Regions from separate parts of the Tumebacillus sp. BK434 genome, predicted to be linked through region 1. Evidence: predicted binding sites of a transcription regulator. Region 1 holds the regulator's gene; each other region holds the start of a gene.
The links. The regulator LexA, encoded in region 1, represses DNA repair genes until DNA is damaged. The targets are predictions, from matches to a motif close to CGAACATATGTTCG.
Positions count from the first base shown of each region.

Region 2: a site for LexA is predicted at 1,884-1,897, ahead of EV586_RS00535 (YhjD family protein). Genes of this name have one in related genera too.
Region 3: a site for LexA is predicted at 1,535-1,548, ahead of pcrA (DNA helicase PcrA). Genes of this name have one in related genera too.
Region 4: a site for LexA is predicted at 1,521-1,534, ahead of EV586_RS19760 (WYL domain-containing protein). Genes of this name have one in related genera too.

Region 1 is NZ_SLXS01000001.1:696,207-699,317, forward strand. Features, by position in the region: gene fabG (3-oxoacyl-ACP reductase FabG) at 147-887, opposite strand; gene lexA (transcriptional repressor LexA) at 1,114-1,737, shown strand; gene glnA (type I glutamate--ammonia ligase) at 1,821-3,111, opposite strand, start outside.
Region 2 is NZ_SLXS01000001.1:98,217-101,327, forward strand. Features, by position in the region: gene EV586_RS00520 (DUF3388 domain-containing protein) at 1-208, shown strand, start outside; gene EV586_RS00525 (helix-turn-helix domain-containing protein) at 247-1,065, shown strand; gene EV586_RS00530 (hypothetical protein) at 1,120-1,488, opposite strand; gene EV586_RS00535 (YhjD family protein) at 1,494-1,847, opposite strand; gene EV586_RS00540 (YajQ family cyclic di-GMP-binding protein) at 2,030-2,521, shown strand; gene rimO (30S ribosomal protein S12 methylthiotransferase RimO) at 2,657-3,111, shown strand, end outside.
Region 3 is NZ_SLXS01000002.1:623,821-626,931, forward strand. Features, by position in the region: gene rseP (RIP metalloprotease RseP) at 1-146, opposite strand, end outside; gene EV586_RS07035 (AAA family ATPase) at 295-1,455, shown strand; gene pcrA (DNA helicase PcrA) at 1,598-3,111, shown strand, end outside.
Region 4 is NZ_SLXS01000013.1:15,667-18,777, forward strand. Features, by position in the region: gene ychF (redox-regulated ATPase YchF) at 1-316, opposite strand, end outside; gene EV586_RS19750 (DUF3892 domain-containing protein) at 445-708, opposite strand; gene EV586_RS19755 (hypothetical protein) at 772-1,032, opposite strand; gene EV586_RS19760 (WYL domain-containing protein) at 1,212-1,442, opposite strand; gene EV586_RS19765 (molybdopterin-containing oxidoreductase family protein) at 1,598-3,111, opposite strand, start outside.

The sequences.
Region 1 (3,111 bases):
GCGGCGTTTGTCAAAATGATACAGCAAAAAAATGGCAGACTGCCACCGACAGCCTGCCTTGGTCTCGATGATCTCCTGCTGAATCCCGTGTCGCCCGGCATGATGCCGGACGCGGCCTCCCAGCCATGGAAACCGCGCCATCCTCATCAGAAGCTCAAGCCTCCGTCGACCGCCAGCACTGCGCCGTTGATAAAGCTCGCTTCATCGGACGCCAGGAACAGGTAGGCGTTGGCGATGTCGCGCGGCTGGCCGAGGCGGCGCAGCGGCGTCTGCATCTGCATCGCCTGCAGCACCTTCTCCGGCACTTTGCCGGTCATGTTGGTGGCGACAAACCCCGGTGCGACCGCGTTGACGCGCACGCCTTTCGGGCCGAGCTCTTTCGCCCATGTCTTGGTCATGCCGACGACGCCCGCCTTGGTCGCCGCGTAGTTGGTCTGGCCGACGTTGCCGAACTGGGCGACGACCGATGCGGCATTGAGGATCACGCCGCTGCCCTGCGCCATCATCACCTTGGCGGCCGCCTGCGTGCAGAGGAAGACGCCGGTCAGGTTGATGCCGATCACTTGGTCCCACTGCTCCTGTTCCATCTTGACGAGGAAGCCGTCGCGGGTGATCCCGGCGTTGTTGACGAGGATGTCGACGCGGCCGAACTTTTCGAGCGCGGCGGCCACGATCTGCTCGACGTCTTCGGACGAGGACACGTCCGCTTTTACAAAATGAGCTTCTGCGCCGAGCCCGCGCAGTTCTTCGACGGCAAGCGCGCCGTTCGTTTCATCAAAATCGGCGAGGATCACCTTCGCCCCGTTCTGTGCGAACAGGATGGCCGTCTCCTTGCCGATGCCGTTCGCTCCGCCGGTGATGATTGCTGTCTTGTCTTGTAAGCGCATATGCGTTCTCCCTCCATGTTGAGCCTGTTCTGCTGATCGAATTATACCATTCGTTGTTACATGCCAGTTGCACCTGTCCGAAAAATCGGAAGAATGTCGGAAATAAGAACTTACGTTTGTATCTGTTACCAAGCTGTGGTATAATTTTTTCAACATCGAATCTGCGAACATATTTTCCCATCATCATAGAGTTCTCATACCATGTAGTCAAGGAGTGTATTCTGCAATGATCAAGCTGTCCAAGCGGCAACAGGAAATCATGGATTTTATCAAACGAGAAGTCAAAGACAAGGGGTATCCGCCATCGGTGCGTGAGATCGGAGAAGCGGTCGGCCTTGCATCCAGTTCCACCGTCCACGGCCACCTGGCCCGCTTGGAGCAGAAGGGTCTGATCCGCCGCGACCCGACCAAGCCGCGCGCCATCGAGGTGCTCGATGAAGAGGGAGCGTCCGATTCCCGCTTTGAATACTCGACCGTGATGGCGCCGATCGTCGGCCGCGTCACGGCGGGGATGCCGATCACCGCGATCGAAAATGTGGAAGACTACTTCCCGCTGCCGACCCGCTTTGTCGGTGATAACAACGTCTTCCTGCTCAACGTCGTCGGCGAATCGATGATCGATGCCGGCATCTACGACGGCGACCTCGTCATCGTCCGCCAGCAGTCCACCGCCCACAACGGCGAGATTGTCGTCGCGATGACCGAAGACGACGAAGCGACCGTCAAGCGCTTCTATCGCGAGGCCGACCACATCCGCTTGCAGCCGGAGAATCCGACCATGGACGCGATGCGCTACCGCAATGTCACCATCCTTGGCAAAGTGATCGGCGTTTTCCGCGAGATCATGTAAAATACGTAACCCGCCCTTTCCGGGCGGGTTTTTTCATGCATAGAAAAGCCCCTCATCTCGCCGAGATGAGGGGCTTATCGCTCTTAGTACGTGGTCAGGTATTGGTTGCGCTCCCACTCGGTGACGGCGGTGCGGAACATATCCCATTCGATTTGCTTCGCTTCGACGAAGTGCGCGATGACATGCTCGCCCAGCGCATTGACGATAACTTCGTCTGCGAGCAGCTCGTCGATCGCTTCTTTCAGGGAAGCCGGCAGCGAAAGGATGCCGTTTTCGAGGCGCTCTTCTTCGTTCATCACGTAGATGTTGCGGTTGACCGGATCGACCAGCTTCAGCTCGCGGCGGATGCCGTCGAGGCCCGCTTGCAGCATCGCAGCCAGCGCGAGGTACGGGTTGCAAGCCGGGTCCGGGTTGCGAACTTCGACGCGGGTGGACAGGCCGCGGGAGGCCGGGATGCGCACCAGCGGCGAACGGTTCTTCGCCGACCATGCGATGTAGCACGGCGCTTCATAGCCCGGAACGAGACGCTTGTAGGAGTTGACGGTCGGGTTGGTGATCGCTGCAAAGCCGCGTGCATGGAGCAGAATGCCAGCCAGGAAGTGCTTCGCTTGTTGAGACAGGCCGAGCTCGTCGCTTTCATCGTAGAATGCGTTGGTGCTGCCTTGGAACAGGGACATGTGGCAGTGCATACCGGAACCGTTGATGCCAAAGATCGGCTTCGGCATAAAGGTTGCATGCAGGCCGTGCTTGCGGGCGATCGTTTTGACGACCAGTTTGAATGTCATGATGTTGTCCGCTGCAGTTACAGCGTCGGTGTATTTGAAGTCGATCTCATGCTGACCGACTGCAACTTCATGGTGGGAAGCTTCGATCTCAAAGCCCATCTCTTCCAGCGTCAGCACGATCTCGCGGCGGCAGTTCTCGCCGAGGTCGACCGGTGCGAGGTCGAAGTAGCCGCCTTGGTCGTTGACTTCGGTGGTGATGTTGCCTTTTTCGTCGAGTTTGAAGAGGAAGAATTCCGGCTCCGGACCGACGTTCATCGTGTCAAAGCCCAGCGCTTTTGCGTCTTCCAGCGCGCGCTTCAGCGTGGAGCGCGGGTCGCCCGGGAACGGGGTGCCGTCCGGCATGTAGATGTCGCAGATCAGGCGGGCTACCTTGTAGCCTTTCTCCGTTTCCCACGGGAAGATCAGCCAGGTGTTGAGGTCCGGGTAGAGGTACATGTCGGACTCTTCAATGCGGACGAAGCCGTCGATCGAGGAGCCGTCAAACATCATTTTGTTATCCAGAGCCTTGTCAAGTTGAGAGACCGGGATCTCTACGTTCTTGATCACGCCGAGCAAGTCGGTGAATTGCAGGCGGATGTAACGAACATTC
Region 2 (3,111 bases), 600 kb from region 1:
GCGCTCCAACGAGCAGCACCACTCGCTCGTCCGCGAAATCATGCGGCTGCCGGCGCCGAAGGTGATTGAACACCCTGATATCTTTGTTCGGGAGACAGAGTTTGGCTGGGAGCATTTCGACCGGATTATCGAGCTGCGCAACTCGCCGGAAGAAGAGATCTCCTACCAGATGATTCAGACCGGATTTTCATCCTTCGATATCAGTTAGCAAGGAAAGGGCAGCATAGTCTCGAAGGAGGTAACAACGTGCAGGAACTCGGAGCTGAGCTCAAACGAATCCGCGAGGAAAAAGGCTATCAGCTGAATGATGTCCAGCAGGCGACCAAGATCCGCACCCGCTATCTCGAAGCGATCGAAGCGGGCGATCTGTCGGCAATGCCGGGTGTAGTCTATGTTCGCGGCTTTATCAAAAGCTATTGTGATTTCCTGGAGGTGGACGGCCAGGAGATGCTCGACCGCTACGGACTGTCTGCAGAGAAAAGCGATGCGCAGGTCGAACCGGTGCGCGTCGCGCAAAAGAGCAGGAGCCTCGGCAAGCCCGCTTCGTTCAATCCGCGCCTGCTTCCGCAGGTGGCGATCGCCGTCGCGATCCTCGTGGCGCTGTCGGCTGCGTACGCCCTGTACGTGAACCGAGACGACCAGCAGCAGGTCAGCAACGAAAAGGCGGATGTCAAGACGGCTGAACAGCAAAAGCCGCCAGCGAATCCGCAGACGCCCGCTACGACGCCGACCACTCCGCCGAAAGAGGAGCCGCCAAAGCAGACGACGGTGGTACAGCAGGTGCAAAAAGCCGGGACGCAGACCACCTATCAGGTATCCGGCACCAACGAAATGACGGTGGTGCTCGCCGCATCGAACGACTGCTGGATGCAAGTCACAGCAGATGGCAAGGTGCTGGAGTCGGGCATCGTCAAAAAGGGTGAGACCCGCACCTGGAAGGCGAAACAAGCGATCTCGATGCAGACGGGGGCATCCAAGTACCTCACCGTCAAAGTCAACGAGCAGCCGGTGCAGATCGAACAGATCCTCGGCGGCTATACGTTCTTGTTCAACCTGAAGTCGTAACCAGACGAGTCCTTACAAAACCGGAAAGGCAGAAGAAAAGGGGATTCGGCCGCATCAGGATTCGTCCTCTCCGCCGTCATCGAGACGGGGAGGACGGCCTGTATTGCGCCCGGGCTTGAGGATGCCCATGCCGATCCCCAGCCGTTCTGTCTCCTCAGCGATCACGTCGAGCAGCTTGGTGAGCCCGTTGTCGTCGAGCGTCTTGAAGATCGTCAGCAGCGAATAAAATTCATCCCGCCCGGCCCGAACCTGCGGGTCATCGGCCAAAAACTCCAGCCACAGCGCACCCGGCATCTCCTCCCATGCCGCACCATAGGCTAACCGGTACAGATCGACCAGCGTAAACGGCACGCCGATCGCGTAAAAGTACACGCTGAGCTGATCGAGCGCACGGGCCAATTGCAAGTCTTCTTTTCCTTTCATCCTCATCACCTCCCACCCCAAAAATCCAGCAAAAACCGCTCTTGGCTTTCCGCATACAAGGTTGCCAGCAGAAAGCAGTGCCTGATTTCATATCCCCGCTCCACGTAGGTGATCTGAAAATCCAGACTGCTTTTTTCCTGTTGGATCACGCGCACGCCATGTCGTTTCAAGAGCCGCTTCGCGTCGCCAATCCGCTTGAGCAGGCCGGCATGGTACGCTTCCAGCCGTTCGACATAAGCCTTGCCCAGATGAAGCGCCAAGGCGCGGATTCTGCCGAGGTCTGCTTCGACATGCTGGCGGAGCAGATGGAGGATGAGGATTTCCTTTACCGTGGAGAGCGGATCAAATCCGTCGGTCATCGCATCGGCCTCCTCAAAATCAGAACAAACGTTCCGGGAATATATGTTCGTATTCTAACACCGTGTTCGCCATTTTAAAAGCGCGAAGTCGAATTTTTGTTATGGGATTTTTTGGCGCTTAATGTGCGGCGCTTTGTGTTATAATTGGGGAGATAGATTGTTGGGACAGGAGGTACCTACAGATGGCGAAAGACGCGTCTTTTGACGTTGTGTCTAAAGTGGACATGCAAGAGCTGGACAACGCAGTCAACCAAGCGAGCAAGGAGATGACCTCCCGCTTTGACTTTAAAGGCAGCAAGAGCTCGATCGAGTTGAAAGAGGAAGAGATCGTGCTCGCATCTGATGATGAAGGCAAGCTGAGAAGCGTTGTTGACATCCTCGAAAGCAAGATCATCAAGCGCGGCATCTCGCTGAAGTCGCTCAACTACGGCAAGGTGGAGCCGGCTGCTGCCGGCACCGTGCGCCAGTCTGTCAAGATCAAGCAAGGCATCGATCAGGACAACGCGAAGAAGATCGTCAAGCTGATCAAGGACTCGAAGATCAAAGTTCAGGCGTCCGTTCAAGGCGATGCGGTTCGCGTCTCCGGCAAGAGCCGCGATGATCTGCAAGCGGTGATCCAACTGCTGAAAGAGGCGGATGTTCCGGTCGACCTGCAGTTTAACAACTACCGCTAACATCCGGCTTCAAACCGATGAGGAAGACTCTGCCCGCTGCGGAGTCTTCTTCCTTTACTTTTGACACCATTTCCGCATTCGTTTATACTTGAGTGCAGAATGCCAAGCTTCGCTTAGGCTCTGGAGGATAGGCTAGTGACACAGAAAACCATACAAAAAGTACACTTCGTGACGCTCGGTTGTGAAAAAAATCTCGTAGATTCGGAAGTCATGATGGGGATTGTCAAAGGCAAAGAGTATGAAATTGTCGACTCCCCGGATGATGCAGATGTCGTTGTCGTCAACACTTGCGGCTTTATCGACAATGCCAAGGCTGAATCGGTCGAGACGATTCTGACCATGGCGCAATTGAAAGAAACACACCATGTAAAATCTGTTCTGGTCGCCGGCTGCATGGCTCAGCGCTATCAGGATGAATTGATGACCGAAATTCCGGAGATTGACGGGATCGTCGGCACCCAGGATCTGATCCGGATCGACGAGCTGATCGAAGAGGCGCAGACCGGCAACCGCCCGCGCTACTTCTCGGCGGAGAACCCGATCTACCTCTATGACGAATCCACCCCGCGCGTGCATACGACAGGAGGCTC
Region 3 (3,111 bases), on a different contig from region 1:
TTGCGCTGATGCTTGATGATCGAGGGGCCGAATCCGACAGCAAATTCATCAACGCGGACGCCGGTGGCACGCGCAGCCCAGAAATGTCCAAGTTCGTGGATGAAGATCAGGAACCCAAGTGCGAGTAGGGCCATTACGATGTTCATTTCGAGTCATCACTCCCATTCATTTCACTCTATAATATGCAGGCAGTAGCATCCGAACATACTTATGAGCCGGATAGACCGAATATTCATCGATTATAACATATATTAGGAAACACTAGAACAGCGCATGCTACATGCAACGCAATGTATGGAAGGAGCGTCCCCCATGTCTGTCCTCACCGTGCTGGTCGGCATCCCCGCCAGCGGCAAATCGACGGTCGCACGCGACCTGACCGCGGCCAACCAAGGCGTCTGGATTCACGCCGACGATGTGAAGAAGGAACTGTTTGGCGAGCAGACGATCACCCGAGACATCAACGACGCGGTGCTGGCTGCCGTCAAAGACCGCCTGACACAGGCGATGGCAGGTGGCCGCCAGGTCGTGCTCGACGCCAAACACCGCGTTCCGAAATACAGAAGACCCTATCTGGAACTGGCGCGCCAGCATGGCTATCAGACTGAGGCCATTTTTCTGAACGTGCCGCTGGAAGCAGCGGTGGCGATGAACGGCAAGCGCCAGGCAGCGGGCGAACCGTCCGTCTCCGAAGCGCAGATCCGCCGCTATGAACGGCTCTTGCAGATCCCGACCTATGCGGAAGACTTCGACCGCATCGAAGTGCGCACCGCCGAAGCGGTGCATGAAGAAGCGGCCGCTTTCTTCCAAGAACACGAAGCCCGGTTCATCAAGCATCCCGTCCAAGTGGTGCGCGAATTGGCAGCGGACGGACGTTTGGAAAAATGGCTTCCCGAGCTCCACCGCGCCATCCCGCTCGACCAGCACAACCCCTACCACCATTTCACCGTCTTCGAACACATCATCAAAGCAACCGAAGTCGTCGCCGGCACGTCGCTGCACATGGTCTGGACGCTGCTTTTGCATGACATCGGCAAAGCCTACCCCGGGATCAAGCAGTTTACCGGCGTCATCAAAACGCCCTACGGCCGTTTCAAAGCGAAAGAGCGCGTCGAGATCGAAAATGGAGCGGACATTCGCGACGGGCGCGATTCGGGCGAGTATTACGTCGTAGAAGGGGAGCAGATCCCCAAAGCGCACATCCAGACCAGCTTGAACGGGCACTTCTACGATCACGAGAACCTCGGCGCGCAGCTGGCGTACCGGATTTTGACGCGCTTTGGCTATGATCACGAGTTTGCCTTGCATGTCGCGACCCTGATCCAATTCCACATGCTGATGCCGCGCGACATCGCCGAGGTCGAACTCTCGCAGATCCGCAAATTCTATGAAAAAACCGGGCCATACGCCGCCGAACTGATGATGGTGCGGCTGGCCGATACGCGCGGCAAATAAACTCGCAAATATGACGCAGCTCATAGACTTTTTTCGCTGCGTCTGTTTTTATTGTCTGTAGATGGTGAGCATAGATATGGGAACTTATGTTTGCTATAATGAGCTTCAAGATGCACTGAGTACTAGACATGAGGTGTTGCACATGTTTTCAATACAAGGCGGAGAGAAGATGCTCGAAGGTCTCAATCCGCAGCAAAAAGAAGCGGTGCTGCATAGCCAAGGCCCGCTATTGATCATCGCGGGAGCCGGTTCGGGCAAGACGAGCGTGCTGACCCGGCGCATCGCCTATCTGATCGGGGAGCGCCGCGTGGCGCCATGGCAGATTCTCGCGATCACCTTTACCAATAAAGCGGCAAAAGAGATGCGCGAGCGCGTCGAGAACCTGATCGGCCCGAATGCGTATGACGTTTGGATCTCCACCTTCCACTCGATGTGCGTGCGCGTGTTGCGCCGCGATGCGGACAAGCTCGGGTACACCAACTCGTTCACCATTCTCGACGCCGGCGACCAGCTCACCGCCGTCAAACAATGCTTGAAAGAGCTGAACATCGACCCGAAAAAGTTCGACCCGCGCGGCTTGCTCGCGATGATCTCCAACGCGAAAAACGACCTGCTGACACATGAGCGCTTCGCCGACACGGTGCGCGAAGGCGACGTGTTCGGCAAGGTCGCCGCCGACGTTTACATCGCCTATCAGAAGAAGCTGAAGGCGAACAACGCGATGGACTTTGACGACCTGATCATGAAGACGGTCTACCTGTTCCGGCACCATGAAGAGGTGCTGTCGTTCTACCAAAATCGCTGGCATTACGTCCACGTCGACGAGTATCAGGACACCAACAAGGCGCAGTATCAGCTGGTGCAATTGCTCGCCCAGAAAAAGCGCAACATCTGCGTCGTCGGCGATTCCGACCAGTCGATCTACGCCTGGCGTGGGGCGGACATCACCAACATCCTCCATTTTGAAAAAGATTATCCGGAGACGACGGTGATCAAGCTGGAGCAGAACTACCGCTCCACCGGCTTCATCCTGCAAGCTGCGAACAAAGTCATCGAAAACAACTCCGAGCGCAAAGAGAAGAATCTCTGGTCGACAAAACCGGAAGGCGAGCTGGTCAAGCTGTACAAAGCGTACGACGAGCACGCCGAAGCGCAGTTCGTCATCCAGCAGTCGCTCGAACACATCAAAGGCGGCGGCAAGCACTCCGACATCGCCGTGCTCTACCGCACCAACGCCCAGTCCCGCGTGATCGAGGAATCCTTGCTGAAATCGACCGTGCCGTACACGATCTACGGCGGCATCAAGTTCTATGAGCGCAAAGAGATCAAAGACCTCTTGGCCTATCTGCGCCTGATCGCCAACCTGAACGACGACCTCTCGCTGACCCGCGTGATCAACGTGCCGAAGCGGGGCATCGGCGACACCACCGTCGGCAAGATTCTCGACTACGCGGCTGCGAATGAGCTGTCGGCCTTCCAGGCCCTGATGGAGATCGAAAACATCGGCATTCGCGGCAAAGCGAACGGGGCGATCAAAGAGTTCGTCCTGCTGATGCGCAATTTTGCTTCGCAGATGCCGTACTTGACGGTGTCCGATCTGACCGCCGAAGTGCTGAAGCTGACCGGCTACCGCAAAGAGCTGGAACTGGAGAAGAC
Region 4 (3,111 bases), on a different contig from region 1:
AGCGGACGACATGCGCGATCGCGTTCACTTCACGGATGTGGCCGAGGAATTTGTTGCCGAGACCTTCGCCTCGGGAAGCGCCTTCGACCAGGCCCGCGATATCTACAAATTCAAATGCGGTCGGCACGACTCGGTTCGGAACGACGATTTCCGTCAATTTTTGCAAACGTTCGTCCGGCACTTCGACCACACCAACGTTCGGGTCAATCGTACAAAACGGGTAGTTTGCCGCTTCGGCGCCCGCTTTTGTAATCGCGTTAAAAAGAGTTGATTTGCCGACGTTCGGCAATCCTACAATACCAACAGACAAAGCCATCTGGCTTACACCTCCAAAAGTATTCCAACCTCTATTATAGCAAATCCCTAGAGATTCCACTAATGTTCCACGTGGAACAAGAAAAAAGTTCTCCCGCCTTGGTAGCGAAAGAACCTCTGTGGTCAGAATTACTGAAGAGACTCTCCCTCGTGCATCGCTTCTGCAAAAGACGGGAGCATGTCCAAGTTGTTCCCGGTCTCTGGCTGGCCGTCCCCGGTGGAGTTGGCAATCGTCCAATTGCCTTCCTTGTCCAGAGACGTAATCGAGTCAAATTTCCCTTCGGCCGCTTCCTGCATCGCCTGCTGAATGGAAATCACCCGCCCGGTATGTGTCATCACTTCCGCAATGTCCCCGTTCTGGTCCTTGTTGACGGCGATGATCTTTTCACCCATGGTCCACATCCCTCCTTATGCTTCAGGATGCACGAGAGAGAGGTTGTCTATCCGCAGTGCGGACTATGCCCTCCGTCTGCTCTTCAGCAACTTAATCTGGGCATCCAGTTTCACAATCTGGAAGTCAATCACCTCGCACTGCATGTCCGATTTCCGGTTCGGGCGATTGATGACTTCTCTGTAGTAGGAGTTAAATTCTGTAAACCGTTTCTCAAGGCGTTCAAAACCCTCCGTGAACACCCGCTCCAAACGAATATAGCTCTCTCTGTACTCTTGCAAAGCGATTTCTAAGCGGTCCCCTGGCTCAACACGCTCTGTGCTCACAATGATACCTCCTTGGGGGATGAAGAAAAATTGGGTTGACCCTCAGGCGAGGGTCACGTACTTGGGTCGGCTGGAGGTATTGCTTTTCTTCAATTAGCAGGTTCATTGTAGCACAGGTGGAGAAGCTCGGTCTTTCCCAAATGCACTTCAAAAGCCATCAAATTTTCGACAGGCTCCCTTTATCTTGTGAGAGGTCTTCGAGCTTGCAGGGAGGCTGCGAGGATCTGATCAGGACGGAAGGTCCGCGGCTTTTTGCGCAGGAAACAATAGGCCTGAATCCCCTCGTCTGTCACGTCGGTCACCTGCACGACACGCTGGGAGATCGCCCCCTTGCTGTCCAGATAGATCAGCGAGACGGGTCGATGCTCGCGCTGTGAAATCTCAATCTCTTTTCTCCCTTGAACTGCCATGCCGTACACCTCCGCTCGAATTTCCATCACGTTCTCTTCTTATTATATACGAACACACGTTCCTTATGCCACAAAAATCGAACATTTGTTCCTAAAAATCTGCAAAAAAATCCCCCCTCCGTTTCCCGGAGAGGAGACCTCTGTCACTCACTCATCTATGCTTTCGCCAAATTGACCAGGCAATCATACTGCGCCGACCCGATTCCCAAGTCGCTGCGGCGGTTCGAGGTCAAGGCATTGAGCGCCGTGCCCCGGTTGCCCCACCAGCCCTCTTCGATCTTGATCGTCCGCTTGTGCTGCCCGGAGACGATCTTCACGTTGCCCAGCACCTCGCCGCGCTCGTTGTACACGCGCACGAGATCGCCATCGGCAAGCCCCGTCTCCTCCGCCACAAACGCCGAGATCTCCACCACCGGACGCTCCGGCATCTTCAGCACGTGATAATACTGCGAATTCAAGGAGCGCCGCGGATGGATCGTCAGCAGATGGTACGGGTACTTCCGCGCCAGCTCCCGATCCCGGCGCGGGCTTTCCACCGGCTCTTCAAAAATCGGGATCGGCGATGCCCCGTCCGCTGCTGCCGCCGATGACGCAAACTCATACTTGCCCGACGGCGTGCCAAACTGAAAATCGGCCCACGCCACCGGCTCTTCATGCGCCTTCAAAAAACCGTCCTGCTGCAGTTTCTCCCGCGTGATGCCGTCCTCCTGCAGCGGAGCCATCGCCTCTTCCATCCATGCGTGCACATCGCGGCCAAATTCCTCGCCAAAGCCCAGCTCGTCGGCCAGCCCCTGCAGGATCATCCAGTCCGGACGCGTCTCGCCACGCGGCTCCACAACCCGGTTCACATAGGCCAGATAGGAGTGCCACATCGACGAGTACATGATGTCCTCTTCCTCAAACACCGTCGTGCACGGCAAGAAGTAATCGGCGATCATCCCCGTGTCATGCAGGAACATGTCGATCACCACTTTGCAAGGAATCGACTCATACGCTGCCAAAGTCTTGCCCGTCTCCGGCAACTGCGCCACCGGGTTGCCCCGCGTCACAAACAGCACCTGTACGGGCTGCTCCGTACCCTGCACCGCCAAAATTTCATCCGCCTGCGTGATCTTCGTGAACGCCCGGTAGTCGGTTCGCGCATCCGGCTTCATCAACTTCCGGTAGTCGAAGCGGTGCACCTGATTCGCATAATGCACGCCGCCGCCGGAGCGTCCGACCTGTCCGCTCATCGCACCCAAGGCGTCGATCAACCGGATCGTGTTGCCGCCGTTGGCGTAGCGCTGCAGCCCGAGCCCCAGCAGCGTCGCCACCGCCTTGCCGGAGCCGTAGCGCTCCGCCAGCCAGCGAATGTCGTCGGCCGGCACATCGGTGATCTCCGCCGCCTGCTCGACCGTCCATGTTCGCACATACTCAGCAAACGCATCATATCCGATGGCGTGCTCTTCGACAAACACCCGATCGACCAGCCCCTGCTGGAGCAGATGGGCCGCCATCCCCAGCACCAGCGCCCCGTCTGTGCCCGGCCGCGGTTGGAGCTGTCGCGTCGCTTTGCCGCTCAAATCGGTCATCAGCGGGTCGACGATGACCAGCTCCGCCCCGCGGTTCATCGCCCGCTTCAAAAACGGCATCATGTGCATGTTCGTCACCGAGACGTTGCGGCCCCAGA